One region of the Marinilactibacillus sp. 15R genome, then DNA from elsewhere that is predicted to be linked to it. Evidence: a T-box and tRNA genes for the amino acid it is inferred to sense, from the RefSeq annotation. Region 1 holds a T-box; the other holds one or more tRNA genes.

What was found. A T-box is a leader RNA that pairs with one kind of tRNA and senses whether it is charged. The one in region 1 lies ahead of BKP56_RS07960 (valine--tRNA ligase), so its partner is inferred to be a tRNA-Val.
Region 2: it has a tRNA-Val gene. The T-box ahead of BKP56_RS07960 (valine--tRNA ligase) is inferred to sense a tRNA for this amino acid. The anticodon was not compared.

What each region holds. Positions count from the first base shown of each region.
Region 1 is NZ_CP017761.1:1,591,962-1,608,158, forward strand. Features, by position in the region: gene BKP56_RS07915 (ISNCY family transposase) at 143-1,528, opposite strand; gene rpsD (30S ribosomal protein S4) at 1,847-2,452, shown strand; gene BKP56_RS07925 (HD domain-containing protein) at 2,741-3,271, shown strand; gene BKP56_RS07930 (class I SAM-dependent methyltransferase) at 3,285-3,866, shown strand; gene BKP56_RS07935 (GAF domain-containing protein) at 4,359-4,820, opposite strand; gene BKP56_RS07940 (septation ring formation regulator EzrA) at 5,014-6,726, shown strand; gene BKP56_RS07945 (cysteine desulfurase family protein) at 6,882-8,012, shown strand; gene thiI (tRNA uracil 4-sulfurtransferase ThiI) at 8,027-9,241, shown strand; gene tpx (thiol peroxidase) at 9,311-9,814, shown strand; T-box leader at 9,862-10,097, shown strand; gene BKP56_RS07960 (valine--tRNA ligase) at 10,436-13,087, shown strand; gene BKP56_RS07965 (HAD family hydrolase) at 13,089-13,742, shown strand; gene radC (RadC family protein) at 13,837-14,526, shown strand; gene BKP56_RS07975 (cold-shock protein) at 14,794-14,994, shown strand; gene BKP56_RS07980 (rod shape-determining protein) at 15,335-16,197, shown strand, end outside.
Region 2 is NZ_CP017761.1:93,346-109,542, forward strand. Features, by position in the region: gene BKP56_RS00425 (ABC transporter ATP-binding protein) at 1-636, opposite strand, end outside; gene BKP56_RS00430 (secondary thiamine-phosphate synthase enzyme YjbQ) at 810-1,214, opposite strand; gene BKP56_RS00435 (branched-chain amino acid aminotransferase) at 1,290-2,321, opposite strand; gene BKP56_RS00440 (PTS transporter subunit IIC) at 2,379-3,392, opposite strand; gene proC (pyrroline-5-carboxylate reductase) at 3,819-4,610, shown strand; gene tadA (tRNA adenosine(34) deaminase TadA) at 4,624-5,166, opposite strand; gene BKP56_RS00455 (helix-turn-helix domain-containing protein) at 5,267-6,130, shown strand; gene BKP56_RS00460 (hypothetical protein) at 6,191-6,529, opposite strand; partial or broken gene BKP56_RS00465 (manganese catalase family protein) at 6,617-7,436, opposite strand; gene BKP56_RS00470 (ATP-dependent Clp protease ATP-binding subunit) at 7,576-10,065, opposite strand; gene BKP56_RS00475 (CtsR family transcriptional regulator) at 10,086-10,556, opposite strand; tRNA gene BKP56_RS00480 (tRNA-Lys) at 10,932-11,004, opposite strand; tRNA gene BKP56_RS00485 (tRNA-Val) at 11,012-11,084, opposite strand; rRNA gene rrf (5S ribosomal RNA) at 11,103-11,218, opposite strand; rRNA gene BKP56_RS00495 (23S ribosomal RNA) at 11,449-14,362, opposite strand; tRNA gene BKP56_RS00500 (tRNA-Ala) at 14,523-14,595, opposite strand; tRNA gene BKP56_RS00505 (tRNA-Ile) at 14,629-14,702, opposite strand; rRNA gene BKP56_RS00510 (16S ribosomal RNA) at 14,820-16,197, opposite strand, start outside.

The DNA of each region.
Region 1 (16,197 bases):
TTTAGATACTGCTTTGAGGTTTTAGTTTGATCTAGTTATGTCAAGCGAAAGTTAAAATGTCCTAAAACCAAGGCTCACATTAATGCAAGCTTTTACTTCGCAAAAGCTTGCATTAATGTGACCGAATTTGTTAAAATTAGTCCTAAGCTGTTTGTTCAGCTTCGTACTCTTCGAGTGTTTTTCCGACACTGCGAAGATATCTTTTGAAAGATTCTAGTTTCCACGGGTGAGATTGTGGGGGAATATACTGGCGTCTTTCTTTTTTTTGCTCTGGAATCGGATCAAACTCTTGTGAGTAGTAGTCATGTTCTTTCAGTCTCCTTGTTGTGTATATTTTTTCAGCTATATTTACATAGATATCTCCGTTAAACGCTTCGATAACCAACACCTTTGATCTTCGCGTGAAGTAGTGCTCTTCACTGCCTTCCGTAGGCAGGTAGTAGTTGTTTTGATACCGAATATGATGCCCACTATCCACTTTTCTATTCGCTACTCGTGCTAATAATAAATTGATTTCTGATTTAGTTGGTGCGTTTTCATAGATGGATTCCTTCGTTTTATTGCCAAACTTCTTATTGAAAGTCCTAATCCATTTCGTTAAAAAGTGATTGGCTTCCTCCATAGATTGTATTCCAGCTAAGTCTAAATCTACAGGAAGTCGTGATTGAACAGTCCCGTTTAAGCGCTCTACGCGGCCTTTAGCTTGTGGAATAGAGGAGGTTTTAATCTCAATACCGAGTTGATGACAGGCAAAACCAAACTGGGTAAAGGTATCTTCTTCGACCGCTTTCATGGCTTTTGATGTGTATTCGAAAACCGTTCGTTTATCTGTTAAAAAAGCTAAAGGGATGCCTTGTTTCGTTAGGATCTGATTGAGCACATGATAATAGCCATTGAGTGTTTCTTGCATATCGAAATAAGCCCCGACGATATTACCAGAAGCGTCATCAATAGCTAAATGGAGATGTGTCACCTCTTTACCAAACCAGTTATAGGAGCTGGCATCCATTTGAATAAGCTCCCCCTGATATTTCTTTCTAGGACGGCTAGGGTGACTTTTTTCGGGTAACTCCATTTGATCTTCGGCTCTTGGAACCAGTGGGGTATAAGACTCTTTTTTACCTTTCATTGATTTAGCTTTGATTCGAGCATTTATTTTCTTACGTGTTTTTCTTTGAGCCTTAGGTGATAGAATATCAGCTTGATATAAAATATGACGAATGGTCGTATCGGTGTAACAGATAGCATGATCCTCCTTCAAAATTTCAGTAAAATGCTTCACGTTAGGCTTTATCTTAAAACTTTGATAGAGCTCGATCACTTGTCTTTTTGTTTCCTCTGGCACGGCGTGCCTAGCTGCTTTTCCTCTGTTGCCGTGTGAAAAAACAGCTTTTCCTCCTTCTTGATAGTCTTGAATCAATCTGTTAACTTGCCTCATCGAGAGCCCAAGTTCAACACAAGCTCTCTTTTTTTCCTTTCTTTTTTCTGCCACAGCTTTTATTACTTTATATTTCTTATCTTCATTCATCGTTAGTATTATCCTTTTCATGATTTTATTTTATCATTTTGGGACATTTTATGCTTCGACCTACTTAGGACATTATCACGTTCGAACGATACTTTGAGGTTTTAGTTTGATCTAGTTATTGACTTTATATTTATAAAGAGGTACAATAGTCTTTGTGTAAAATAATGCAGCAAGAAATGGTATCCGCGTCAACAGTTTCTTAAGGTAAGTTAATGAGTAACCTGCGGCTGCAATGGCGAAAGTTCATAGAAACTGCACGTAATACTGAATTTCTATCCCGTTATTTTACTCCAAAAAAATTATTGGAGGAATACAATCATGGCACGTTTCACAGGATCTTCTTGGAAGAAATCTCGTCGTTTAGGCATTTCACTTTCAGGAACAGGTAAAGAATTAGCTCGTCGTCCTTATGCTCCAGGGCAACACGGACCAACTAGCCGTACTAAATTATCAGAATATGGTATGCAACTTAAAGAAAAACAAAAGTTACGTTATATGTATGGAGTAAATGAACGTCAATTCTTCAACTTATTCGTAAAAGCTGGTAAAATTCGTGAAGGTAAACACGGTGTTAACTTCATGATCTTACTTGAACAACGTTTAGACAATGTAGTATACCGTTTAGGTCTAGCAACTACTCGTCGTCAAGCACGTCAATTAGTAAACCACGGACACATCACTGTTAACGGAAAACGCGTTGACATACCTTCTTACAGCGTTCAAGTTGGAGAAGTTGTTGGAGTACGTGAGAAATCTAAAAACTTAACAATTATTAAAGAATCTGTTGAATCATTATACGGTCGTCCTGATTTCATCACTTTCGATGAAGAAAAACTGGAAGGTTCACTTACACGTTTACCATTACGTGAAGAAATGCCAGCGGACATCGATGATTCATACATCGTTGAATACTATAACCGTTAATTTTAACTGGTTCAAAAAAGCCTGCAGCAATGTGCAGGCTTTTTTGTTTTCTAAAATTAAACTATTAATAATTTAATTAAAAAGATCTATATGATAAACTGATCAATAGAAATACAAAAACTATAAAAATAACGAGAAAGTGTTAGGAGAGAAAGAATGGAAAACATAGAGAAAACATTAAAATTTTTGCAGAATACATATAATAATAGTGTTTATTTTAAGAAAAATCCAAATGCTAAAGAGTATAGATATCAGCATACCTTATGAGTTTCAAAAATTGCTATGGATTTGTCCGAAAAAGAAAATTTAGACAAAGATGTTGTAGTGATTGGTGCATTGTTACATGATATTAGTTATGCAATAGAATTTGAGAGTAAAGAAGACTGGGAAAATCATGGACGTAATAGTGCAAAAATATCTGAAGATTTTTTAAATGAATTAAACTTAACTGAAAATCAGAAAGAAGAAATTTTACTTGGTATTGCTAGTCATGTAGATGGAAATCCAGGAATGGATAGAGGAGAATTATCAATCAATGCTCTAACAATATCGGATAGTGATAACCTTGATCGATTCGACATTTATCGAACATTTGAAAGTCTGTCTTATCATAAATTTTATGATAAAACAGTAAAAGAACAAATTAATTACTTAAAGGAACGATTAGAAAGCAGAGAAAAACTTCTGGGTGTTGAAGAGGAGTTTGCAACAGTAACCGCAAAAGCCATGTGGCGCAAAAGAATTGAGAAGCAAATGCAAACATATGAAGATTTACTGACTCAGTTAGAAGGAGGATATTACTTTTTACAGGATAACTAAAAGGAGAAATGGAATGAGAAACATGGAGAAATTAAGAGTTGTTATTGGAGCGGGAGAGTATAACAATAATCCAGGATGGATTCACACACAAGAACAGGATTTGAATGTATTAGAAGAGGCATCATGGGATGAAAACTTTAAAATTGAAACAATTGATGTGTTGCTAGCAGAACATGTTTGGGAGCATTTTACTTATGATGAAGGAGTAACGGCAGCAAAATTATGTTGGAAGTATTTAAAACCTGGCGGATATTTTAGATGTGCTGTTCCAGATGGTTACTTTCCTAATAAAGAATACCGAAAAGTTGTTCAAGTAGGTGGTCCCGGTCCAGTTAATCATCCGGCAGCTTCACATAAAACGGTCTATAATTTTGAGACTTTAGGTAAGCTGTTTTCAGAAGCTGGATTTGAATGTGAACTGCTTGAGTACCATGATAAAAATGGAGTATTTCATCAAATTAATTGGAATAAAGAAGATGGCAATATCTTCCGATCGGTAAAAGTAGATCCAAGGAATTCTTCAACGGTAACTTTTCCAAGTTTGGTAATTGATGCCAAGAAATCGTTGAAAGTAAAATTTAGTTCTACAGTATAAAAAATTAACGACAAAATAATCTATGGTGAGAAATAAGAATGATTGAATAGGATTGAAAGTTAAGAGACACTTGGAAAGCATAGGTACTTATAATAAATTAGTACAAAAGTTATCAGGACATTATTAAAAAGGATAAGCGAATGGCCTTTAATTGAAGAATTCGCTTAACGATGTATTATACTTCGTTTATGATCAAGAAAGAACTACCTAGTCAAAATTATTTTAAATACTTAAATTACATTAATTATTAAACCCATCAACAAGTTATTGGAATTATTTATAGTGGTAAGATAAATAATTTTCAAGATATAAAATTATCGGACGAACATGATTATTAAGAATGGTTATCACTGGATAATCTACATAAAATGAATGAGTTGTTTTATCCAAAAATGAAGAACTGGAATTAGAACAACTTGATTTTTCATAGACAAGAATAAAAACCTACTGAATACTACCATTCCAGGTGTTCAGTAGGTTTTGTTGCGTATTTTAGAGGTGTTTCAGTAAAACACTTGCAAATTCTTCTATTATTTCTTGATCTTCTTCTGTAAAACGATTTTTTATCGGTGCATCTATATCTAAAACACCAATTTGTATGCCATCTTTTGTAAGAGGAACAACAATTTCAGATTCGCTTGCCGCATCACAAGCAATATGTCCAGGAAATTCATGTACATCTTTAACAAGATAAGTCTTTTGTTCTTTAAAAGCAGTCCCGCATACACCAGATCCGTTTTCGATTCTAACACAAGCTACTTTTCCTTGGAAAGGCCCAAGTACAAGTTCGTTTTCAGAATCTTCCCATAAATAGAACCCTGCCCAATTGATTTCAGATAATTGTTCGAATAATAACGCAGAAGCGTTACTTAAATTGGCAATTCTGTTTGTTTCGCCTTCTAATAAAGCATCTAGCTGTTTATTTAGCATATGTTTAGGTTTGACTGTGCTCATTTTATCACCTTTCCATTAAATATAAATTTTAAATAGAAAATCAGTTTTCTACAAATTCCTATAGGTTTCTTGAACCTATTTTAGAGAATTTGCTTGTAAGTATAACATATTTCCTTAATATTTGATATACTGTTAAGAAGAGAAAAGCAGGCAGGGAATTTATGTATATAAAGCCTAGTCGGAGGGAAAGTTCATGACGTTAGAAATTGTTGTTGTTATATTAATGTTGTTAATCGTCGCACTTTACATAGCAATGTATATCATCAGAAAAAATCATTACAAATCAATAGATGAGCTGGATTCAAGAAAATCTGAAGTAATGAACCAGTTCCCATTGGATAAAATACAAGCTGTCAATAATAGAAGTATGACTGGACAATCGAGAGAAACAGCTGAGGAACTAAAAGAACAATGGGATCAGATTGAAACAAAGCAATTTCCGACAATCGAAAGCTTGTTATTTGAAGCTGAACAAGCTACGGATCGTTACCGTTTCAAAAAAGCACGTCAGCACGAAGAAGAGGCTGAAAGCAAAATTGTTGAAATCCAACAATCTTTAAATAGTTTAAATACAGCTTTAGATGAATTAATGCAACGTGAAGAGGCAAATCTCAAAAAAATAGAATCTATCAAGAAAAGATATCACATGATTCGTAAAGACCTATTAGCTAAGAGTTTTTCATTCGGAAGAGCCGTTGATGCGCTTGAAGATAAATTAGGCACAATGGAAACAGATTTTTCAACTTTCTCTCATTTGACAGCTGCTGGAGATCACGAAGAGGCAAATCTCTTATTAAAACAACTTGAAGAGACCATTACTGCAATGGAAAATTATATGACTGAAGTACCTAGGATTCTCAAAAAAGTCGAGAATGAAATACTAGAACAAATTGAAGAGCTGGAGAGTGGCTATCGATCCTTGCAGCAGGAAGGGTATGTATTCCCTGATGATTCAATAAAAGAGGATCTGGCTCAAACGCATGTCAAAATAGAAAATACCAATAGTCTGATTGGTTCGCTTGAAATAGAAAAAGCAGAAGAATTGTTAGCAGAGCTCGAAGAAAAAATAGAACAAATTTATGATAAGTTAGAAGTTGAAATAGAATCAAAAACAGAAGTCAACGAATTGGTTAACCAAATACGTAAAATATTTCATTATCTTAAAGAACAGAACCGTAAGTTATTTATTGAAATAGATAGACTATCTCAGAGTTATCTTTTGTATAGAGATGAAATGAGCGAAGCGACTCAAGTACAAGAAACAATCGCAGAACAAGAAAAATTATATATGAAAATCAATGAAGAATTAGCTGAAGAGAGCGTTCCATTTTCCCAAGCTAGTCAATTGTTAAACTCAATGTTTGATCAGTTACAAGAGATGAATGAAAAATCGACTATGATCAGTAAGCATTTGAGTGATTATAGAAATAGTGAATTAGAAATAAAACAAGATTTAGAAGAAATGGAAATTGCGATGCGTGAAATGAAAAGATATGTTGAAAGCAGGCATCTTCCAGGGTTACCATCTGAGTATCTCGATTTTTTCTTTTATACTACCGACCATATAGAGCAGTTAAGTCAGAGTTTGGCTAAACCTAAACTGGATATGACAGAAGTTTTCAAATTGCATGAGATGTGTGAAGATGATGTGGAACAGTTAGCACAGGATACAGATGAACTAGTAGATCAAGCGATGCTGAGCGAACTTGTCAGTCAGCGATTATACCGATATAAAAATGAGCACAGTGAAGTGATGGAGACAATCAAATATAGTCGCAGTTTGTTTTCAGAAGACTTTGATTATAAAACCTCATTAAAAATGGTTCGAGAAAAACTGGAAACAATTGAGCCGGGAGCTTTTGAAGAAGTTCAAAAACAATATAGAAAAGAGAAAAACTTCTCTTGAGTTGAGAAGTATAATTAAAAGAGCTAGGTTGTGATTTGAATTCACATTCTAGCTCTTTTGGCGAGTAGAAACTTCTCGCTGATTTGCTAAAAAACATATCTTTTGGTATTATGCTACGTAAAAAAGATTACTGAAAGAATAGAAAGAGTGTATAAATGATTTATTTAGATAATAGCGCCACAACAAAAATTGATTCGTCTGTTTTGGATACTTTTAATAAAGTAAATTCGATGTATTTTGGTAATCCATCGAGTTTACATGAACTTGGAGAGACGACAACGGGATTATTGACACAATCAAGAAATTTAATTGCTGAAACAATTGATGTTAAACCTGAAGAGATTTTTTTTACTAGTGGTGGAACTGAAGGAGACAATTGGGTTGTTAAAGGAACAGCAATTGAAAAAATATCTTTTGGTAAGCATTTAATCACCTCAGAAATAGAGCATCCAGCAGTATTGGAATCAGTAAAACAACTAGAAAATATGGGATGGGAAGTGACGTATCTCCCGGTAGATTCGAGAGGTATTATTTCAGTTGAGAAGCTTAGACATGCTTTAAGAGAGGATACTGTGCTGGTTTCTGTAATGGCAGTCAATAATGAAACAGGTAGTGTACAACCTATTGAACAGATCGGTGAAGCCTTGAAAGATTATCCTTCAATTCATTTTCACGTTGATGCAGTTCAAACTGTTGGTAAAATCGATTTAAAGTTAGGAGAACAAAGCCGAGTAGATATGGCTGTTTTTTCAGGACATAAATTCCATGGTCCAAAAGGGACAGGTTTTGTGTATGTAAAAAAAGGTCGAAAACTAGCTCCGTTACTAAGCGGAGGAGGACAAGAAGCCGGATTACGAAGTGGGACTGAAAACGTTCCGGGAATCGTAGCAATGGCAAAAGCTTTAAAACTAATTTCTGAAAAACAAGCAGGAACTCAAACTGAGCTGACTTTAGAATTGAAAAAGTATTTAGATACTAAAAAAAATATCGAAGTATTTTCACCTGACCAGAGAGCCCCGCACATACTCTGCTTTGGTATTAAGGGTATTAAAGGAGAAGTAACTGTACATGCACTCGAAAAAAGGGGTGTCTACGTTTCGACAACTAGCGCATGCTCTAGCAAAAAAAAGGTAGAATCAAGTACACTATTAGCTATGGGTATTCCTAAAAAAAGAGCTGAAACAGCAATTAGAGTTAGTTTGTCTGAAGATAATACATTGGCAGAACTTAAAAGTTTTATAAAAATATTTGATGAAATCTATCAATCTTTTAAAGTTATACAATAGAATAGAGGATATATATGATTACAGAAGTTATGGTAAGATATGGAGAATTATCTACAAAAGGTAAGAATAAAAAACAATTTATTAAGCAGTTGGATAAAAACGTTAAAAATGCACTTGATGAATATAGAGGTTTGAAAATCAAATCTCATAGAGATCGTATGCATATTGAATTACATGATGAAAGTGCAGATATAATTATAAATAAATTAAAAGTGATTTTTGGTATACAAACGATATCTCCAGTAATAAAAGTAGAAAAATCGATCGAAAAAGCTAAAGAAGCGGCATTGTTTTTAGTTAAATCTAACTATGAACCTGCTCGAACATTTAAGATAAATACAAAAAGAGCAGACCATGAATGGATGTTTGATACAAATGAAGTTAACCAGATGTTAGGCGAATATATCATGAACTCTATTCCAGAAATTAAAGTTAAAATGAAAAAGCCAGACATTAATGTTCGAGTAGAAGTTAGACTTGATGGGATTTTTTTATCTATAGATTCAATTAAAGGAGCAGGAGGGTTACCAACGGGAACGAGTGGCAAAGGGATGTTAATGCTATCTGGAGGCATTGATTCGCCGGTTGCAGGCTATTATGCTATGAGAAGAGGGATACAAGTAGAGGCCGTCCATTTCCACAGTCCTCCTTATACAAGTCCGCAGGCTTTACAAAAAGCAAAAGATCTAACTGAAAAACTGGTCAAATTCTCCGGTCCGCTTCCTTTTATAGAAGTTCCCTTTACTGAAATCCAAGAAACTATTAAGAGAGTCGTTCCGCAAGGTTATATTATGACGATTACCAGAAGAATGATGTTGCGTATTACGGATCAATTACGAGAACAGCGGTCTGGATTAGCTATTATTAATGGAGAATCACTTGGACAAGTCGCTTCACAGACGATGGAAAGTATGTCGGTAATAAATGAAGTGACACACACTCCAATTTTAAGACCGCTTATTTCTATGGACAAAACAGATATCATTGAAGTTGCTCAAAAAATAAATACCTTTGAATTGGCAATCTTACCTTACGAAGATTGTTGTACAATTTTTACGCCTCCAAAACCAAGAACCAAACCTAAGTTAGTCCATGTACTTGAAATTGAGGAAAAAATGGATATCAATGGTTTAATAGAAAGAGCGATTCAGGGCATTAATATTGAAGAGATATCAGCAAATAACAATCTGGAGTCTAAACAAAAGCAAATTTTTGAAGAACTGTTGTAGTTTTTGTTGTACAATTTCTTATCTTAACGTTAAAATGAAGATACTAACTGAAAGAGAGAGGTTGTTAACATGGATGTAATGATGAAAGGTAAGCCACTTACAACAAATTCAACTGTACCTGCCAAAGGAGAACAAGCTCCTGATTTTTCTTTAAATGATTTGAACGAAAAAACAATCAGTTTGTCAGATTATAAAGGTGAAGTTGTACTAATCAGTACTTTTCCTGACATCAATACAAGTACATGTTCTAGACAAACGGCGAAATTTAATGAACTGGCGCATACTTTAAATAGTACACGAATTTTATCTATTTCAACAAATACAAAAGAAGAACAAAAAGACTGGTGTTCTGCTAAAGAAATAGATATGGTTTTATTACATGACAGTGATCGTTCATTTTCTAAAGATTATGGGCTTTATGTAGAAGAAATGGATAAAACTGCTCGAGCAGTATTCGTTTTGAATCGAGAAGGACAAATCGTTTATCGGGAAGTCGTCAAGGAAATGTCCCAAGACCCTAACTATGAAGAAGCAATCGCAGCTGCTAGACATGAAGAAGCAGAAATGACATAAAAGAAATCCTTTCTTTTAAAAGGGTAGTCTGATAGAATATAAATAAATATTTGGCGGAGAGCAAGAGGAGTATCTTTCTGATTTTATTTAAGAGAATGGGTGTAAGGTGGAAATCCCTAATGAGTTGGATTGAGAAAGTAGCTTGTGAGCTAACAGAGTGAATAGTATCAGTAGCTTTGTTTGAGGTAACGGGTCATTACCCCCGTTTATGAAGTGGTTTGAAGAAGTATTTTCTTCAATCAATTTAGGTGGTACCGCGAATGAGTAAGCATTCGTCCTATTGTAATAATAGGACGAATGCTTTTTGCTTTGTCCGTTCGAAGCAAAGCGAGTTACGGACAAAGTACTAGGCGTAACGAAGTGGAGCGTAGTATCGATTCGAAAGTCCGTTCGAAGCAAAGCGAGTTACGGGCAAAGTACTAGGCGTAACGAAGTGGAGCGTAGTATCAACTCGAAAGTCCGTTCGAAGCAAAGCGAGTTGATGGATTCGTGAGTTACGAATCCGTTATGCCTTTGAGCACAGCGAAACAGGCTTACAGGTAGAGTACTAGACATAGCAAAGCGGATATTCATCATTAAACCAATCTATAAAAGCCAAAAAAACGAAATGGAGTGATTTTTATGACAGAAGAAATAAAAATGTCAACGAAATACCAGCCTGCAGAAGTTGAAGCTGGACGATATGAAAAGTGGCTGGATCAAGACTTATTTAAACCAAGTGAAGACAAGAGAGCAGAACCTTATTCTATTGTGATTCCACCACCAAATGTAACAGGGAAATTACACCTTGGACATGCTTGGGATACAACTTTACAAGACATCATTATCCGACAAAAACGAATGCAAGGGTATGATGCATTATGGTTACCAGGAATGGACCATGCCGGAATCGCAACCCAAGCTAAAGTAGAAGAAAAACTTGCCCAAGAAGGAATTTCCCGTCATGATTTGGGAAGAGAAAAATTTCTAGAAAAGGTTTGGGAATGGAAAGAAGAATATGCTGAAAATATTAGAGAGCAATGGGCAAAAGTAGGTATATCTGTAGACTATAGCCGTGAGAGATTTACTTTGGATGAAGGATTAAACAAGGCAGTAAATAAAGTATTTGTAGACCTTTACAATAAAGGTCTAATTTATCGCGGTGAGTATATTATAAACTGGGATCCTAAAGCTCAAACAGCCTTATCAGATATTGAAGTAGACCATAAAGACGTGAATGGTGCATTTTACCATATGAAATATCCATTAACGGATGGATCTGGTGCGTTAGAAATTGCTACTACACGTCCTGAAACAATGTTAGGGGATACAGCAGTAGCTGTCCATCCAGAAGATGATCGTTATCAACATCTGATTGGAAAAACACTGACGCTTCCTTTAGTAGGAAGAGAATTACCAATCATCGCAGACGAGTATGTAGAAATGGAATTTGGTACAGGAGTCGTTAAAATTACCCCAGCGCATGATCCGAATGACTTTGAAGTAGGAAACCGCCATGACTTGGAACGTATCAATGTCATGAATAACGATGGTTCAATGAATGACCTTGCCGGAGAGTACGCAGGATTGGATCGTTTTGAAGCTAGAAAACGGATCGTTAGTGACTTAAAAGAACAGGGATACCTGATCAAGGTGGAGGAAATGATTCATAGCGTTGGACATTCTGAACGTACAGGAGTTGTAGTTGAACCAAGGCTCTCTACTCAATGGTTCGTTAAGATGGAGCCATTAGCTGAGCAAGCTATCAATAATCAGAAAACAGAGAACAAAGTTAACTTTGTTCCTGAACGATTTGAAAAAACTTTTAATAACTGGATGGATAACGTTCATGACTGGGTAATATCAAGACAGTTATGGTGGGGACACCGTATTCCCGCCTGGTATCATAAAAAAACTGGAGAAGTGTATGTGGGTGAACATGAACCCGAAGACATTGAAAACTGGACACAAGATGATGATGTTTTAGATACATGGTTCAGTTCAGCTTTGTGGCCTTTTTCAACAATGGGTTGGCCAGATATTGAAGCAGAAGACTTTAAGCGTTATTTCCCAACCAGTACTTTAGTTACAGGGTATGATATTATATTCTTCTGGGTAAGTCGTATGATTTTTCAAAGTCTGGAATTTACAAATGAGCGACCATTTAAACACGTATTGATCCATGGTTTGATTCGTGATGAACAAGGAAGAAAAATGAGTAAATCTCTTGGTAATGGTATAGATCCTATGGAAGTTATCGATCAATACGGAACAGATGCTTTACGCTGGTTCTTGTCTAATGGATCAGCACCTGGTCAAGATGTAAGGTTTAGTTATGAAAAAATGGATGCGGCTTGGAACTTCATCAACAAGATCTGGAATGCAAGTCGTTATGTAATCATGAATTTAGATGATTTCACAACCGAAGACATTGACCTAAATGGCAAAAAATCTATTGCAGATAAATGGATCTTAGCTCGATTGAATGAGACGATTACACAAGTTACAGAATTATTTGAGAAATTCGAGTTTGGTGAAGCAGGTCGTGCTCTTTACAAATTTATTTGGGATGATTATTGTGACTGGTATATTGAGATGAGCAAAGAAATTTTATTTAATGGTTCAGAAGACGAAAAAAAATCAACTAGAAGTATCTTAATCCATGTACTTGATCAAACTCTTCGATTGCTGCATCCAATTATGCCCTTTGTTACAGAAGAAATTTGGGAGAATATGCCACACGTTGGAGAGTCACTAGTCACTGCTGAATATCCAACTCCTGAGAAATCATTTAATGATCAGGAAGCAATTGATAATATGAATATGCTGATTGATTTAATTCGATCTGTCAGAACAATTAGGGCAGAAGTTAATCGTCCATTATCTAAAAAAATCGATATATTAGTAAAAGCGAAATCTGAGCAAGAAAAAGAAATTCTAATAAATAATCGTAGCTTCATTGAACGCTTCTGTAATCCGGAGAATTTGACCATTGATACAGAGATTATAGTACCGGATGAAGTCAAAACTTCTGTAATAACAGGAGCAGAAATATTCTTGCCATTAGCTGGATTGGTTGATTTTGATGAAGAAATCAGTCGTTTAGAAAAAGAATTAGAAAAATGGGCTCAAGAAATTAAACGAGTTGAAGGAAAGCTATCTAACCAGAAATTTGTTCAAAATGCTCCAGCAAAAGTAGTTGAAGAAGAACGGAATAAAGAGCAGGAGTACCATCAGAGATATTCCTCTGTTTCTGATCAGTTAGAAAAATTAAAAATGCTAAAAGGAGAATAATATGCCTAAGGTAAAAGCAGTCTTGTTCGATATGGACGGATTGATGTTTGATACTGAATCAATGTATTATAGTGCTAATCAAGCCACAGCCGACTCAATTGGAATGCCTTTTGATTATCCTTTTTATGAACGATTCATTGGAGCGAGTGATAAAGATTTCTTTGCAGCTATTCGTTTGGAACAAGCTGATGAACACCTTGCCGATCGTTTTATTAAGCAAAGTAAAGTCGATATAGAAAAAGCTTTATTGGAAAAAGCTTTACCAAAAAAAATGGGTCTGGAAAAATTACTAAAATATTTAAAAAGCAAAAATATAGAAATGATCGTTGCTTCTAGTTCGGAAAGAAATATGGTAGAGAAACTGGTGAATAATGCTGGGTTATCAAAGTATTTTACTGGAGTAGTTGGTGGAGATGAAGTTAGAGACTCTAAGCCAGATCCAGAAATATTTTTAAAAGCATTAAGTAAAACTACTGCAGATCCTTCTGAGGCACTGGTATTGGAAGACTCGTTAAATGGTGTAAGAGCCGCACATGCTGCTGGTATACCGGTTATTATGATTCCTGACTTAATCAGTCCGAATGAAGAAGCTAAAGAAAAAGCAACAGATATATTACCGGACTTAACCAAAGTAGTTGATTACATTGAAAATTAATTTAATTATTTTGAAAACTAGTTTGTAAGTTTAATAAGTAAGAGGGGGAGCGAGTAACGCTCCCTCTTTTTATTTGAAAAGGAGGAAAGTCAGTATGAAGGTTACTTCACATAAATTTACCGATGTACCTGAACAATCCAGACCAAGAGAGCGTTTAACAGAATATGGAGCGAAAGCATTAGCAAATCATGAATTACTTGCTATCTTATTAAGAACAGGAACAAAAGAGAAAAATGTTCTTCAATTGAGTATGAAAGTTTTATCCGAATTTGATAATTTGTTTATGTTGAGACATGTGACAGTAGAAGAATTAGTAAGTATTGATGGAATTGGAAACGCAAAGGCAATTGAGATGATAGCGGCGATTGAGTTTGGAAACCGAGTTGCAAGAGCTTCGCAGATAAAAGAAGGGACAGTTACATCCAGTTCATTTGTAGGTACGTTACTTCAAGAAGAGCTTGGAGGCTTACAACAAGAACATGTTATGGCACTTTATTTAAATACTAAAAATGAGATAATAAAAAAAGAAGTTGTCTTTAAAGGAAGTCTGAACAGTTCGGTAGCACATCCAAGAGAAATTTATAGGGGTGCTGTAAAATATGCAGCTGCTCGAATTATCATTGCCCATAATCATCCCTCAGGTAATCCTGAACCTTCTGAAGCAGATTTATCTTTTACAAAAAGAATGAAAAAAGCGGGAGAAATGATCGGTATAGATCTACTGGATCATTTTATAATTGGTGAAAATAGTTATGTAAGCTTGAAAGAATACGGTATTATTTAGCAAGCATCCATAATAAAATCAATTAGCAAAAAAAGAATTGATTATAGTGAAAAAGCGTTAGAGAAAAGTTTATAAATTTCAAAAAAAAGTTTATTTTTTTTGAAAAAGATTCAACCAAATGCTTGCTTTATTTAAATGCCCATGCTATACTTTACTTAGCATTTTGTTAGGGAAAGAAAAAAGTAATGTGTAAGAACATTCCGATTCGTTACCTATAGCAATAATGTGAAATAGAATGTGCTTATGGCACGAGGAGGAAAAAGTAATATGGAAAATGGTACAGTAAAATGGTTTAACGCAGAAAAAGGTTTTGGATTTATCGAACGTGAAGGCGCAGACGATGTATTCGTACATTTCTCAGCTATTAACGAAGAAGGATTCAAATCATTAGAAGAAGGACAAGCTGTAACTTTTGATATTGAAGAAGGCGCACGCGGACCTCAAGCTGCTAACGTAGAAAAAGCTTAATTAAACTTAAAAATTTTCAGCCGAGAGAGCGATATTCGTTCTCTCGGTTTTTTAATGTTATTAAATATATTTAATAATGTTAAAATAATTAAGGTTCGAAATTTTAATTCATTATACATATTTATAGATTACTCAATGTATCCTATGTTAGAATAAAACAACAAATTCATTATCTTCTATCAGTTTAATGTCAAATATATAAAAAAAGAATTAAAGTCATAAACTAATAGTGAAAAACTTTTGATAAAAAGGTACAATGAAGCAATGAATCTTTGCAATTTAAAATAACTGACTGTTAAACAAAGATCTTAATGTTTTATTTTGAGAGGGGAACGAACAAGTGCGTTGGTTTAACAATAAAGGAATCGGAATAGATTTAGGCACAGCTAACACAAATGTATATGTTGAAGGAAAAGGAATAGCACTAGGTGAACCGTCTGTAGTTGCAAAAGACAATACTACTGGTGAAGTAGTTGCAGTCGGATTAGATGCTCAAAAAATGATTGGACGTACTCCAGGCAGTATCGTTGCTATTCGTCCTATGAAAGACGGTGTCATAGCTGACTACGATACAACAATTGCTATGATGGAGTACTTTATTAGTAAAGGAATCGGCAAAAGAGCTTCAAAACCAAGTGTTGTGGTATGTGTACCAGGTGGCGGTACAGAAGTTGAAAAAAGAGCAATCATTGATGCAACAAAAATGGCTGGAGCTAAAGAAGCTTTTCTAATCGAAGAACCTTTTGCAGCAGCAATTGGTGCAGGTCTGCCAGTTAATGATCCTACAGGTAGTATGGTAGTGGATATTGGTGGAGGTACTACTGATGTAGCAACAATTTCCTTGGGTGGTATTGTCAGCAGCCGTACAATTAAAATGGCTGGAGACCAAATGGATATTTCAATCATCCATTATATCCGGAATAAATACAATTTATTAATTGGTGATAGAACAGCTGAATCCGTAAAAATGGAATTAGGATGTGCTTCAATAGAAGCAGCTCGCGAATTAGGCTCAACAGATATTAGAGGCCGTGATCTATTGACGGGTCTGCCAAAAACGATAGAAATCTCAGCAGTAGATATTGCTGAAGCTATTCAAGAAGTTGTTGATAGTATTGTTATAGCTGTTAAAGGGACATTGGAAGATACATCTCCTGAAATCTCAGCCGATGTTATCGATAGAGGAATTGTTTTAACAGGTGG
Region 2 (16,197 bases), 1.3 Mb from region 1:
TGTTCCATTTAATATCTGATTTCCATCTCGGAGCATAATCAGACTATCGCAGAGTTCTTCAACATTATTCATATTATGACTTGAGAAAATAATGCTGGCACCATTTGCTTGCGCTTCTCTAATTCCTGATTCTAGAAGTTCCGCATTTACAGGATCTAACCCACTAAACGGTTCATCTAATATAATCAGTTCTGGTTGATGAATCAAAGTTGTAATCAATTGAACTTTCTGTTGATTTCCTTTTGAAAGAGTTTTGACTTTGTCTCCTCTTTTACCTTTTACGTCGAATTTCTCTAACCAGTCATCAATTAATGGCTTAATTTCTTTTTTTGATTTGCCTCTTAATTGGGCAAAATATAAGATCTGGTCTTCAATAGAAACTTTTGGATAAAGGCCTCTTTCTTCTGGTAAATATCCAATCTGATTAAACACTTTATTTGTCAGTTTTTTTCCTTTCCAGAGAACTTCTCCCTGGTCAGGTGTGAGTAAATCTAATATCATACGGAAGGTCGTTGTTTTACCAGCACCATTTTGACCAATCAGACCCATTATTTCGCCTTTATTAATCTTAAAGGTGATTCCATCCACTGCCGTAACATCTCCGAAATTTTTTTGGAGACTCTTTGCTTCAAGCATCTTTTTCTTCCTCTCTTCTTTATTCTATGTAATCAAGAGACCCCCTTGGGTAAGTCTCTAATCTCTATTCGTATTGTATTATTGTTTAGATTGATTTGCATCCGCCTTTAGGATGAAATTTCTATTTTTACTCTTTATTGGTTATATATTTACTAATATATTGTAAGTTTCATTTATCCTTCAATTATTTTAATGTATACTGTTCGCTTTCTTGGACCATCAAATTCACAGAAATAAATACTTTGCCAAGTACCTAGTATGATTTTACCATTAGAGATAATCACTGTCTCGCTTGCTCCAAAAACAGAAGATTTCATATGTCCATCGGAATTGCCTTCCATATGAACAAAATAATCATGATTAGGAAATGTATCATTCAATGACGCCGATAAATCTTTTTTTACATCTGGATCTGCATTTTCATTAATAGTAATACCCGCAGTTGTATGCGGACAATATATAATCATTAGTCCTTCTCTGATTCCACTTTCCTCTAACGCTTTATATAGATATTCATCTATATTAATCAGCTCTTGTTTTTGTTTTGTGTTAACTTCATACTTAAATAGATTTGACATATACTTATTTCCTTTCTGTTATTTTGTCACTTCACAAAAAAGACTTGATTCGTTTGAATCAAGTCTTTTTTGTTCTTAAACTTTCACGATCCATCCTTCAGGTGCTTCAACATCTCCTGTCTGGATTCCAACTAATTCATTATACAAACGTTTTGTTACAGGTCCTACTTCTGTTTCAGAATAAAAGACATGAAAATCATCTTTAATTTGTAGCCCTCCAATCGGAGCTATTACTGCTGCTGTTCCACAAGCACCCGCTTCTTTAAACTGATTAATTTGATCAATGTAGACATCTCCCTCAGAGACTTTAAGGTTCAAGCGATTTTCAGCTAACCAAAGTAATGAGTATTTCGTGATACTTGGCAAAATAGAAGAGGATTTAGGCGTGATAAACAAATCGTCTTTGGTGATTCCAAAAAAATTGGCTGCGCCGACTTCTTCTATTTTAGTATGTGTTTCTGGATCAAGATAAACGGCATCACTGAAGCTACGTTCTTTAGCCTCTTTTCCGGGAAGTAAGCTGCCTGCATAGTTACCTCCTACTTTAGCAGCCCCTGTTCCTTTAGGTGCAGCACGGTCATAATCGGTCACTAGGAAGTTTGATGGTTTCAGTCCACCTTTAAAATATGGTCCCACGGGCATCACAAATGCTGAGAAAATATATTCATCTGCTGGCTTCACTCCAATATTATCTCCAATACCAATGATAAAAGGACGGATGTATAAAGTACTTCCAGTTCCATAAGGCGGTACCCATTCTTCATTTGCTTTAACGACTTTTTTAATTGCTTCCACAAATTTTTCTTCAGGAAATACCGGCATCAGAAGTCTTTCACAACTCAACTTCATTCTTTTAGCATTTTCATATGGGCGGAATAGTTGAATCGAACCATCTGCTGTACGATAAGCTTTCATTCCTTCAAAACATTGTTGACCATAATGTAATGCAGTTGATCCTTCTGAAATATGAAGCTGGTTATCTTCTGTTAATGTTCCTTCATCCCATGAGCCATCTTTGTAGTAGGAAATAAATCGATAATCCGTTTTAATATATGAAAATCCTAAATCTTTCCAGTCAATGTTTTCCGGTCTTAAATCAGTTGTCATAAAAAAACAATCCCCTATTCTATAAAATCTTTCAATATTTAAGTATTGAATACTAATTTAACTTACTTTCAGAGCCATATCTCCTACTTTTATTGCTTTTGAAGCATAAAGCAATTTATTTATCCCAAGCGTTATTAAGATTGGAAGAACAGCCCCACATAACAAGTATACACCAAAAGCCTGCAGACCTGAATTGTTGATTACCCAAAGTGGCGCTACACCAGCGGCAAAACCAACTCCACCCATTTCAGGAATTGTCTGAAACCCGAACAGTACGGTGGCGATCGGCCCACAGACAGCAGAGGCTATAGTGGGTCCAATTAGAATTTTTGGATTTTTTATAATGTTCGGTAACTGAACTTTTGGTGTACAAAGCCCCTGAGCAATATATCCACCTAAGTTATTTTCTTTCAATGATACGATTGAAAATACAAAGTATTGAGCTGTTGTTCCAATCAGCATAGCTCCACTTGCCATTGGACTCAATGCCAGTGCAATGGATAATGCTGCGGAAGACAACGGAGACATTAGAAATAATCCAAATAGAACTGCCATCACAGAAGATCCTATAATTGGACTACCTTCCACAGCGCTGGAGACAAACTCACTGACTGAAAGTAATATCGGTGTAATGATTTGAGATAAGCCCACTCCTGCCAAACCACCTCCTAACAGAGATAACGTTGGAATAGACATCATATCCAGTGGTGAAGTTCCAGTCAGTTTTTTACCAATCCAAGTTGCAATAACCCCAGCAACCAGTGCCCCAATCGGATCTCCTCCAACAATCATAAATCCTGCTTCAGAAATTTTTATAGCACCGCCTCCAATTGTAGAGGATGCCATAGCGGCAAAGAGTGTCAGCGTATTAGCTTGCATATTGTAGGCAATACCTGCTCCTAAAGCGGGGGCTAGTAAAACGCGAGTTATACTTCCTATTGTAACTAATATGGGTAAACTAAACATATCTCCTAATGTGCCAAATAAAAATCCAATACCAATCGTTACAAAAATTGCATTAGCTACTCCTGATGATACTTTCAATACATTACTTTTAATATATCCTTTCATCTTACTATCCCCTCTTTCTAATTATGTTCAAAATTCTAATATAAAAAAACCAGCCTCTTTTATCAGAGGCTGGTAAATTATGTAACGTATCCCGAGCCCTTTTTAAAATGCTAAAATAGGACTCTATCTTTTATAAAGAATAGAATCCAAGCTACGGAATGAGTAATAATAAGATTTTAGATGAATCATACAAATTTTGTTTTGATATATTGGTTATTGTTTGACTTTCGTATAGAAAATTCATATGTATTCATCTCCTTATCTTCTTTTATATTATTATGATAACTTTATATGTTTATATCAGATAAGTCAACTGTTTTAATTAAATAAATTTCATTTAAAACTAGTTATTCTTTTATGCCCATTCGAGCTCAGGGCTTTCATATGATATACTTTAATCAAAACTTTAGGAAGAAGGGAAAACTATTGAAAATAGGATTCATTGGATTTGGAAATATGGCCCAAGCTATTGCGACTGGATTAATTGAAAATAATGTAACTGATTTAACAGATTTAATATTTTCTAATCGTACCGAATCAAAAAGAAAAGTATTAGAAACTCAATTCAATATTAAAAGCACCCCGCATAATCAAGATGTATGGAACCAATCTGATCTAATCATTTTAGCAGTCAAACCTTACCAAGTTGAAGAAGTTCTCACTAAAATAGATAAAGTTCATAGCCCATACGTAATCTCTGTAGTTGCTGGTGTGACAAATCAGCAGCTAGCAGCCTATTTGCCTGAATCTAGCTTCATTCGGACTATGCCGAACTTGAATGCTCAAGTTGGTGAAGGAATTACAGCAATCATTGAAAATTCAACTGCTAAAAATGAATTATTAGAACAAGCTAAAAAAATATTTGAATCTATCGGTACAGTAGTGGAATTGCCTGAATCACAAATCGGTCCGTTCATAGCTATTGCCGGGAGTTCTCCTGCATTAGTATTCATGTTTATCGATACATTAGCCCGTTCAGCTGTAAAATATGGAATTACCAAGGATAAAGCTACCGAAATCGCGGCTCAAGCTGTTTTGGGAAGTGCAAAGACTGTTCTCAATTCCAGCCAGTCTCCATGGAACTTAATTGATCAAGTATCTTCTCCAGCAGGTATCACTGTAGACGGTATATTATCGTTACTACAAAATGATTTTTCTGCATCAATTATACAATCTGTAGATGCTATGGTAGAAAAAAATGATCAACTTTCTAAGTAAAAAAAGGACTCTCCTAGTCGGGAGAGTCCTTTGCCTTATCTGATTTTTCTGGAAAAATTTCTGATTTCAACTTCAATCTCTGCTTTTCTATTTTTTTGTTTTGGCGCAGTTCTTTAAAAAACGTTGTCAGCAATTCTCGACATTTTTCTTCTAAAATTCCTCGTTCTACATAAGCTTGATGATTCATTCGCTCATCCCCTAAAAGATTCATTAATGTACCCGCTGTTCCACCTTTTATATCAGCTGGTCCATAATAAACTTCACCAATTCGTGAAAGCAAAATTGCGCCACTACACATTGCACATGGTTCTAATGTTACAAATAACTGACAATTTTCCAGTCTCCAATTATTTAAAAAATGATTAGCTTCTTGAATTGCAATCATTTCTGCATGCGTAGTAGCGTTACGAGAAGTTTCCCTTAGATTATGTCCTCTGCCAATAATTTCTCCTTTATGAATAACAACTGCTCCTATCGGAACTTCTCCTTTTTTTTCAGCTTTCCTAGCTTCTTTAATGGCCTCTTTCATCCATTTTTCTTTTTCTTTTAAATCCATATCATAGCTCCCATATCTTTTCTTTATTATACCTTAGTTTATTATTCTCTAAAACAGTGTTAAAATAACTTTAATCATGAACCGATATGGAGGATTAAAATTGGAATTTACAGATTTAAAAACAGTCTATCCTGAAGCTTATTTGTCAGATAACCCTTTTTCTGAAAATGATTTATTATCATTGCCCTATAAAAATAAATGGATTCATGTACCTACTTCTTCTCTGACGGAAAGTGAAATAGATCTGCTGACGATGTTATATCAGAAACAAGAATCAATAATCTCAGCATCTGATTCCTCTCAATGGCATGATTATCTAATTGGCAAAAAAAAAGCTGTACCTAAAAGCTCTAGATCAGTCAGAATGATTCAATTGAAGTTAAATAATAAAGATCAACAATTCGATCCAAGTCTCTGGTCCGAATCAGCCAAAACGTTATTTGAACCAACCATTGATAGTTTTTTTTTATCAGATGATCTCTATATTATCATACAACCACAGTCAAAATATTATTTGGATAAAAATGAAATTCAAGGAATCCTGCAAACATTAGAAATCGATTTTTCTTTGAAATCATTCTGCTATATTGGTCAATACTGGGAACCCTCCAAAAAATTGAGAACTTTACTTCAAGAAGAACTGGAATTATTTTCTCAAGAACTTCCACACTTAAATGGTCGTATCGGTTCTTTAACGGATATTTCTTTACATTTTTTTACCAAAGATGCGCTTATGGACAGTACGGTAGTTCAACAATTAAGATATAAATTTGATACATTAGAAAACTGGAAAGAGCTGATTCGAGCTCTATGGGAAAACCAGGGAAATGTTAGTATGGCTGCTAAATCTTTATTCATTCACAGAAATACACTTCAATACAGAATTGAAAGATTTTATGAAGCTACAGGATTATCTTTGAAACAAATTAATGATCTTACTCTTTGTTTTTTATTAACCTTATAAATTTAAGTAAAAAACCCATGAACTCAGTTTAAATAAACTGCTTCCATGGGTTTTTATTAATTATTTAATTGCTTTTTTTGCATCTTTGATTTTATCACTGAAAAAATTTTTAAAATCAGCTGAAACATCTGATAAATTACTTTCAATTTCTTTAAATTTGTCTACTGTTCCAAGTAAACTATTTACTTCATCATCTGATAATTTGTCTACAACTTTAGAAGTCTTTTTACTGCCGTGCATCTTGTTTTTGAAAAAATGTTTTGCTTTCTGGCGGTTAACTGCTGTTTTTGTTTTCTCTTTAGTATCACCTGTAGAAAAAATAACAGCCAATAAACCTACTGCTACAGCAAGTCCTACACCTAAAAGAATTCCTTTATTTTGATTATCCATATTTTTCATAAAATGTCATCCTTTCTTAATCTATTAAGTTTAGGATAACAGAAATTGTGTTATTTAACTAAAGATATGCACTACATCTATTTATTTCTAGTCCATTGAAGAGGTATTATAAACATCTTTTGTTACTGGTTTTAATACAGGTTTTTCACCCATAACTTCAGGTTTATCTTTATATATAAACTCTTTACCATCTTTAGCTGTTTTACCATCTACAACTTTTTTACTATCGTTGCCTTCAGAGAAATTGTACAATACATGAGATACATCATTTACTTCGTATTTTTCAGGTACTTGTCCTGGAACTACAACCCCTTCTTTTTCTTCTAACTCTTTGATTGCTTCAATCCATTGAAGTTGGTGCTGCGTATCACGTGCTAATAAGAAACCTAGCATGTCTCGGATACCTTTATCTTCTGTCATTTCATATAATCGAGCTACTTGAAGTCTGCCCTGTGATTCAGCAGTCACATTCATCCGCATATCAGCAAGTATATTTCCGCTTGATACAATGTAGTTAGATGTCCATGGATTGCCATTAGAATCTCTTGGTGCTGCACCTAATCCTGATACAATCGCGTGTTGAGGGTTCATTCCTCCCATCACAGCAGCCAGTGCCGGATCAGAGTCTACAGCTTTTTCCTGTGTTTTAAGGGGTGCACCTTCCAGTAGCTGTGAAATCATAGTCGCAATCATTTCAACATGTCCAATTTCTTCTGTTGCTGTATCTAATAACAAGTCTTTATATTTCTCGTTTCCACGAGCATTCCAGCCTTGAAATAAATACATATTCATAACAGACATTTCTCCCCATTGTCCTCCGAGAATCTCTTGCAGTCTTCGAGCCATTATCGGATCAGATCGATCTGGTTTTTGCATGGTACTGTAATTCTTTACTGTGCATAACCATATTGTCAACATCTCCTTTAATTTTTTTTATTACAATTTGAACTTTAGCACGTTAATTACGTATAATCAAAACATAAGACTCGTTACAAAAAAGGAACGGACGCATATCAGCGTCCGTTCCTTTTTAGAAATTTTCTGTATTAATTTTTTACAGTTATTTCCTTTTCATTATTAGTTCTATTTCTTACCTTTAAGGTTATTTCACCTTTTGATGCACCAATTGTCACTTTATCTCCGATAATAACATTTCCAGCAAGTAATTCTTCACTCAATTTATCTTCGATTTTTGTTTGAATAGCTCTTCGCAAAGGTCTTGCACCATATTCGGGATCAAACCCTGCTTTTGCAATCACATCCATGGCTGAAGATGTAATTTTCAAACCAATACCTAATTCATCCATACGTGTAACAATACTTTGGGTTAACAATTTCACGATTTCACGAAGTTCTTCTTTTTTAAGTGATTCAAATACGATTGTATCATCTACTCGATTTAGAAATTCAGGGCGGAAAGCATTTTTAAGTTCTTCACGAATCCTTTTTTCCATAGCCTTATGATCAAATCGTTTATCAACTGCTCCGAATCCTACTGATTTTTCGTCTCTTAAAGCTGTTGCACCTAGATTAGAGGTCATAATCACAATAGTATTCTTAAAATCTACCTGTCTACCTTTTCCATCTGTCAGTAAACCATCATCAAGTACCTGCAATAAAATATTAAAAACATCAGGATGCGCTTTTTCTACTTCATCAAGTAAAATTACAGAATAAGGTTTTTGGCGGATTTTTTCTGTTAATTGACCACCTTCATCGTATCCAACATACCCAGGAGGAGAACCTACTAGTCTACTTGTACTATATTTCTCCATGTATTCAGACATATCTACTCTAATCAAAGATTCTTCACTACCAAACATCGCTTCAGCCAGTGCTTTTGCAAGTTCAGTTTTCCCTACACCGGTTGGTCCTAAGAACATAAATGATCCAATCGGTCTCTTCGGATCTTTCAATCCACTTCGTGCACGTCGAATAGCTTTGGAAACTGCTACAACAGCTTCCTCTTGACCTACTACACGTTCATGCAATACTTTCTCTAAATTCAATAAACGGTCAGTTTCTTTTTGTTCCATTTGTTGTACAGGAATACCTGTCCATTGAGACACTACTTCAGCAATATCTTTAGCTGTTACTTCTAAGGCAACTTCTTCTGAGACATCTTCATTTTCAATCATTTTTTCAATCCGCTTACGTTGTTTCATTTCTTTTTCGCGGATTTGAGCAGCTCTTTCAAAGTTCTGTTCTTGGATGGCCTCTTCTTTCATACGGGATAAATCACTTAATTTTTCAGTTGCTTTAGACATTGTAGTTGGCTGATCACTGGCATCGATTCTAACTTTAGATGCAGATTCATCCATTAAGTCGATTGCTTTATCAGGCAACTGTCTAGAAGTAATATATCTTGTGGAAAAGTGTACAGCAGAATGAATCGCGTCATCTGTAATTTTAACGCCGTGATGTTCTTCATAACGCTCTCTTAGGCCAAGCAATATAGCTTCTGCCTCAATTTCTGAAGGTGGATTTACTTGAACAGAGGCAAATCGACGCTCTAATGCTGCATCTTTTTCAATATGTTTCTGATACTCATCTAAAGTTGTAGCACCAATTGTTTGCAATTCGCCCCTTGCAAGTGCAGGTTTAAGAATATTGGAAGCATCTATTGCTCCTTCAGCTCCCCCCGCTCCGATCAAAGTATGCAGTTCATCAATGAAGAGGATAACTTCTCCATCTTCATAAATTTCATCAATGATCTTTTTCATTCGCTCTTCAAATTCACCGCGATACTTCGTTCCAGCTACTAAAGATCCCATATCCAGTGTCATCAATCGTTTGTTTTTCAGTGCAGGAGGTACTTCACCCGCTACAATTTTCTGAGCCAATCCTTCGGCAATCGCAGTTTTTCCTACACCTGGATCTCCAACTAAAACAGGATTATTTTTCGTACGTCTACTTAAGATTTGAATGATTCTTCTAACTTCTTTATTACGTCCAACAATAGGATCTAAGCGATCTTCACTTGCTGCTTGTGTCAAATTCCTTGCTAATGAATCCAAGGTCGGTGTTCCTTCTACTGATTTCGGACTTCTAGCTTGTCTACGTCCTTTAAAGCCGCCTCTAGCTTTGTTTTCTTGAACACCAAGTTTCTTAAGAATTAATTGTCGTGTTTTAGAAAGACTGATATCCAAATTACTCATAATCTTAGAAGAAAGGATATCTTCATCTCTTAAAAGACCTAATAATAAGTGCTCTGTTCCAACTAAACTTCTTTGCATTCTCTTAGCTTCATCTGTTGCATATTTAATAACTTGTCGTGCCCTAGGAGAATATGGAAGTACAGCACTTGCTGGCAATTTTTCGCCTGGTCCATAGCTTGTAAAGTGTTCAATTTCCTCTCTGACTTCTTCTTCTGACAAAGATAATTGACGTAATGATTTTCCAGCGATACCTTCAGTTTCCATCACTAACCCTAACAGCAAGTGTTCAGTTCCTACAGTACGATGGCGGAATCCCTTTGCTTCTTCTTGTGCTATTAATAAAGCTTTTTTTGCTTTGTCTGTAAATAGTTCATTCATTTAATTTATCCGCCCTTCTATTATCTCGGCTCTTCATATTTTAAATTAGCAATCATACTTTTCAGCATATTCGCTCTAATTTGATTGTCTATAATTCTTTCTCCAGTGTACATTGTTTTGTCAACTGCTACTAACATTAACTTGGCTTCTCTTTTAGATATAATATCATTTTCATACAGTCTTTGTACAACTGATTGCGCATCTCTTTCTGAAATACTCTTCCCAATAATTTCAATCATCGTATCCAGAACATCGGAATCATCCAATAATTGTACTTTTATAATCCGAATATACCCTCCACCACCGCGTTTACTTTCAACGAGATAGCCTTGCTGGATAGTAAATCGAGTATTAATCACATAATTGATTTGAGAAGGGACGCAATCGAATAGTTCGGCAATTTCACTACGTCTGATTTCAACTTTCTCTTGTTGATTCAAAACTTTTTTCAAATAGGATTCAATTATATCTGACATGTTTTGATTTTCCATGTTGAACCATTATTAAGATAAATATTTAATGAATGCACCTATAGTAACGTCTTTTACTATCACATTCAAGTCTTTATCTTAATACCCTCCTTTTCGTTTTCATTTTGAATTTCACCAGTTTTTCTTTGACTAACTTTGACTAACTTTGACTAATAACATTATACCAGTGATATTCTTTTTTTTAAAGTAGCAAGAATCAAGTATTTGTTGCAGTGAGTAATCCTTAACTTTCCAATAATTTAATAAATTCCATATTAAATAATATAAATTGTTAAAAAACTTTTTTCAAACAAGAACCCCATTTTTTGAATAAATAAAAAAGCCAATGTATAGACTACACGGCTTTCAAAAAATATATATGTACTTAATCTCTAATGAGCCATGCAGGGTTCGAACCTGCGACCCTCTGATTAAAAGTCAGATGCTCTACCGACTGAGCTAATGGCTCAAAAAAATGGAGGTTAACGGGCTCGAACCGCTGACCCTCTGCTTGTAAGGCAGATGCTCTCCCAACTGAGCTAAACCTCCAGAAATAAAAAAAGAGCTGCACGGCAACGTCCTGCTTTCACAAGGGGAAACCCCTCACTATCCTCGGCGCTGGGAAGCTTAACGGCTGTGTTCGGAATGGGAACAGGTGGATCCTTCCCGCCATCATCACCGCACAATGACTCTTTTTATATCTTTTAGAGAACGTTGTTCTCTGAAAACTAGATAGTTGAACTTTCCAAACAAGTTTGTCTACAACACCATCATACGCTTTTCCCACTTTATTCCAGTTTCACTCGCCAGGCTTCTCAGAAATACTTCGACTCTCTTCAGCTGTCTAGGGACCGCTAAAGAACGTCTTTTGTATTTCGAGCAAGCCTGAACGTCTCGTTCCACTTTCTATTTAGTGGTTAAGTCCTCGATCGATTAGTACTGGTCCGCTCCATACATCACTGTACTTCCACTTCCAGCCTATCTACCTGATCATCTCTCAGGGATCTTACTTCCTTAAAGGAATGGGAGATCTCATCTTGAAGGGGGCTTCACGCTTAGATGCTTTCAGCGTTTATCCCGTCCACACATAGCTACCCAGCGATGCCTTTGGCAAGACAACTGGTACACCAGCGGTATGTCCATCCCGGTCCTCTCGTACTAAGGATAGCTCTTCTCAAATCTCCAACGCCCGCGACGGATAGGGACCGAACTGTCTCACGACGTTCTGAACCCAGCTCGCGTGCCGCTTTAATGGGCGAACAGCCCAACCCTTGGGACCGACTACAGCCCCAGGATGCGACGAGCCGACATCGAGGTGCCAAACCTCCCCGTCGATGTGAACTCTTGGGGGAGATAAGCCTGTTATCCCCAGGGTAGCTTTTATCCGTTGAGCGATGGCCCTTCCATACGGAACCACCGGATCACTAAGCCCGACTTTCGTCCCTGCTCGACTTGTAAGTCTCGCAGTCAAGCTCCCTTCTGCCTTTACACTCTTCGAATGATTTCCAACCATTCTGAGGGAACCTTTGGGCGCCTCCGTTACTCTTTAGGAGGCGACCGCCCCAGTCAAACTGCCCATCTGACACTGTCTCCCAACCGGTTGACGGTTGCGGGTTAGAGTGGCCATACAGCGAGGGTAGTATCCCACCATTGCCTCCACCAAGACTGGCGTCCTGGTTTCATTGGCTCCTACCTATCCTGTACAAGCTGTACAGACACTCAATATCAAACTACAGTAAAGCTCCATGGGGTCTTTCCGTCCTGTCGCGGGTAACCTGCATCTTCACAGGTACTATAATTTCACCGAGTCTCTCGTTGAGACAGTGCCCAAATCGTTACACCTTTCGTGCGGGTCGGAACTTACCCGACAAGGAATTTCGCTACCTTAGGACCGTTATAGTTACGGCCGCCGTTTACTGGGGCTTCAATTCAAAGCTTCGCCGAAGCTAACCTTTCCTCTTAACCTTCCAGCACCGGGCAGGTGTCAGCCCCTATACATCTTCTTTCGAATTAGCAGAGACCTGTGTTTTTGGTAAACAGTCGCTTGGGCCTATTCACTGCGGCTGACCAGTTGGTCAGCACCCCTTCTCCCGAAGTTACGGGGTCATTTTGCCGAGTTCCTTAACGAGAGTTCTCTCGATCACCTTAGGATTCTCTCCTCGACTACCTGTGTCGGTTTGCGGTACGGGCAGCCTACTTCTAACTAGAAGCTTTTCTTGACAGTGTGACATCAGATACTTCGGTACTATAAGTTCCCTCCCCATCACAACTTGTCCGTGTGAGCAGAAGCATTTGACTCCTACTCAGACTTGTTGCTTGGGCACGCATATCCAACAGCGTGCTTATCTTAGCCTCCTGCGTCCCTCCATTGTTCAAACAAAGCAGACTGGTACAGGAATCTCTACCTGTTGTCCATCGCCTACGCCTATCGGCCTCAGCTTAGGTCCCGACTAACCCTGGGAGGACGAGCCTTCCCCAGGAAACCTTAGTCATTCGGTGCACGGGATTCTCACCCGTGTTTCGCTACTCATACCGGCATTCTCACTTCTAAGCGCTCCACAAGTCCTCACGATCTTGCTTCAATGCCCTTAGAACGCTCTCCTACCATAGAACCATTGGTTCTATCCGTGGTTTCGGTACCTTGTTTAGCCCCGGTAAATTTTCGGCGCAGGGCCACTCGACTAGTGAGCTATTACGCACTCTTTAAATGATGGCTGCTTCTGAGCCAACATCCTAGTTGTCTGAGCAGCCCCACATCCTTTTCCACTTAACAAGGATTTTGGGACCTTAACCGACGGTCTGGGCTGTTTCCCTTTCCACTACGGATCTTATCACTCGCAGTGTGACTCCCGGATCTACATCAGTGGCATTCGGAGTTTATCAGGATTCGGTAACCCGATAAGGGCCCCTAGTCCAAACAGTCGCTCTACCTCCACGATGCACTATCCGAGGCTAGCCCTAAAGCTATTTCGGAGAGAACCAGCTATCTCCAAGTTCGATTGGAATTTCTCCGCTACCCACACCTCATCCCCGCACTTTTCAACGTACGTGGGTTCGGGCCTCCAGTGCATTTCACTGCACCTTCACCCTGGACATGGGTAGGTCACTTGGTTTCGGGTCGACGACGGCATACTAAACGCCCTATTCAGACTCGCTTTCGCTGCGGCTCCACCTCTTCGGCTTAACCTTGCATGACATCGTCACTCGCCGGTCCATTCTACAAAAGGTACGCCATCACCCGTAAAAGGGCTTTGACTACTTGTAAGCACACGGTTTCAGGTGCTGTTTCACTCCCCTTCCGGGGTTCTTTTCACCTTTCCCTCACGGTACTGGTTCACTATCGGTCACTAGGGAGTATTTAGGCTTGGGAGATGGTCCTCCCGGATTCCGACGGAATTTCTCGTGTTCCGCCGTACTCAGGATACCAGCTAGGTAAGATCAGATGTCGTATACGGGGCTTTCACCCTGTTTCGCACAGCATTCCAACTGTTTCTACTATCTTCACTCGTCCATATCGCCGGTCCTACAACCCCAGAGAGCAAGCTCTCTGGTTTGGCCTCTTCCCGTTTCGCTCGCCGCTACTCAGGGAATCGCATTTGCTTTCTCTTCCTGCAGGTACTGAGATGTTTCAGTTCCCCACGTCTACCTTCTCTCCAGCTATGTATTCACTGAAAAGATATCACCCTATGATTGGTGATGGGTTCCCCCATTCGGAAATCTTTGGATCAAAGCTCACTTACAGCTCCCCAAAGCATATCGGTGTTCGTCCCGTCCTTCGTCGGCTCCTAGTGCCAAGGCATCCACCGTGCGCCCTTATTCACTTAACCTGGTGGTTAAGCGTATGATTATTAGCGATGAGAGTTTCATTCAAGGAACAAAACTGTTCTCAATTGTTAATCTCGGTGTTGTTACTTAACATGTTTGTATTAATTCAACTATCCAGTTTTCAAAGAACAAGCACAATCTTTTTTATTGATAAGATTGTAATGGAGCCTAGCGGGATCGAACCGCTGACCTCCTGCGTGCAAAGCAGGCGCTCTCCCAGCTGAGCTAAGGCCCCTAAAGTAATTACTAATATATCGTATTGATAAAGTGGGCCTAAGTGGACTCGAACCACCGACCTCACGCTTATCAGGCGTGCGCTCTAACCAGCTGAGCTATAGGCCCGATATATTGAGCAAATAAAAAAGATGTTGCTATATATTATATTAGCAGATCTTTCAAAACTAAACAAAGTAAAATACCTGTGCAAGGTTCCGTTTGCCCTTAAGGCAATATCCTTAGAAAGGAGGTGATCCAGCCGCACCTTCCGATACGGCTACCTTGTTACGACTTCACCCCAATCATCCATCCCACCTTCGGCGGCTGGCTCCCAAAAGGGTTACCCTACCGACTTCGGGTGTTACAGACTCTCGTGGTGTGACGGGCGGTGTGTACAAGACCCGGGAACGTATTCACCGCGGCGTTCTGATCCGCGATTACTAGCGATTCCAGCTTCATGCAGGCGAGTTGCAGCCTGCAATCCGAACTGAGAATGGCTTTAGGAGATTAGCTAAACCTCGCGGTCTCGCAACTCGTTGTACCATCCATTGTAGCACGTGTGTAGCCCAGGTCATAAGGGGCATGATGATTTGACGTCATCCCCGCCTTCCTCCGGTTTATCACCGGCAGTCTCGCTAGAGTGCCCAACTGAATGCTGGCAACTAACAATAGGGGTTGCGCTCGTTACGGGACTTAACCCAACATCTCACGACACGAGCTGACGACAACCATGCACCACCTGTCACTCTGTCCCCGAAGGGAAAGCTCTATCTCTAGAGTGTTCAGAGGATGTCAAGACCTGGTAAGGTTCTTCGCGTTGCTTCGAATTAAACCACATGCTCCACCGCTTGTGCGGGTCCCCGTCAATTCCTTTGAGTTTCAGCCTTGCGGCCGTACTCCCCAGGCGGAGTGCTTAATGCGTTAGCTCCAGCACTGAAGGGCGGAAACCCTCCAACACTTAGCACTCATCGTTTACGGCGTGGACTACCAGGGTATCTAATCCTGTTCGCTCCCCACGCTTTCGAGCCTCAGCGTCAATTACAGACCAGAAAGTCGCCTTCGCCACTGGTGTTCCTCCATATATCTACGCATTTCACCGCTACACATGGAATTCCACTTTCCTCTTCTGCATTCAAGTCTTCCAGTTTCCAATGACCCTCCACGGTTGAGCCGTGGGCTTTCACATCAGACTTAAAAGACCGCCTGCGCTCGCTTTACGCCCAATAAATCCGGACAACGCTTGTCACCTACGTATTACCGCGGCTGCTGGCACGTAGTTAGCCGTGACTTTCTGGTTAGATACCGTCAAGGCCGGGGCAGTTACTACCCGACTTGTTCTTCTCTAACAACAGAGCTTTACGATCCGAAGACCTTCTTCACTCACGCGGTATTGCTCCATCAGGTTTTCACCCATTGTGGAAGATTCCCTACTGCTGCCTCCCGTAGGAGTCTGGGCCGTGTCTCAGTCCCAGTGTGGCCGATCACCCTCTCAGGTCGGCTACGTATCACAGCCTTGGTGAGCCATTACCTCACCAACTAGCTAATACGCCGCGGGTCCATCCATAAGCGGCAGCCGAAGCCACCTTTCATCTAAGAGACAGGCGTCTCAAAGACCTATGCG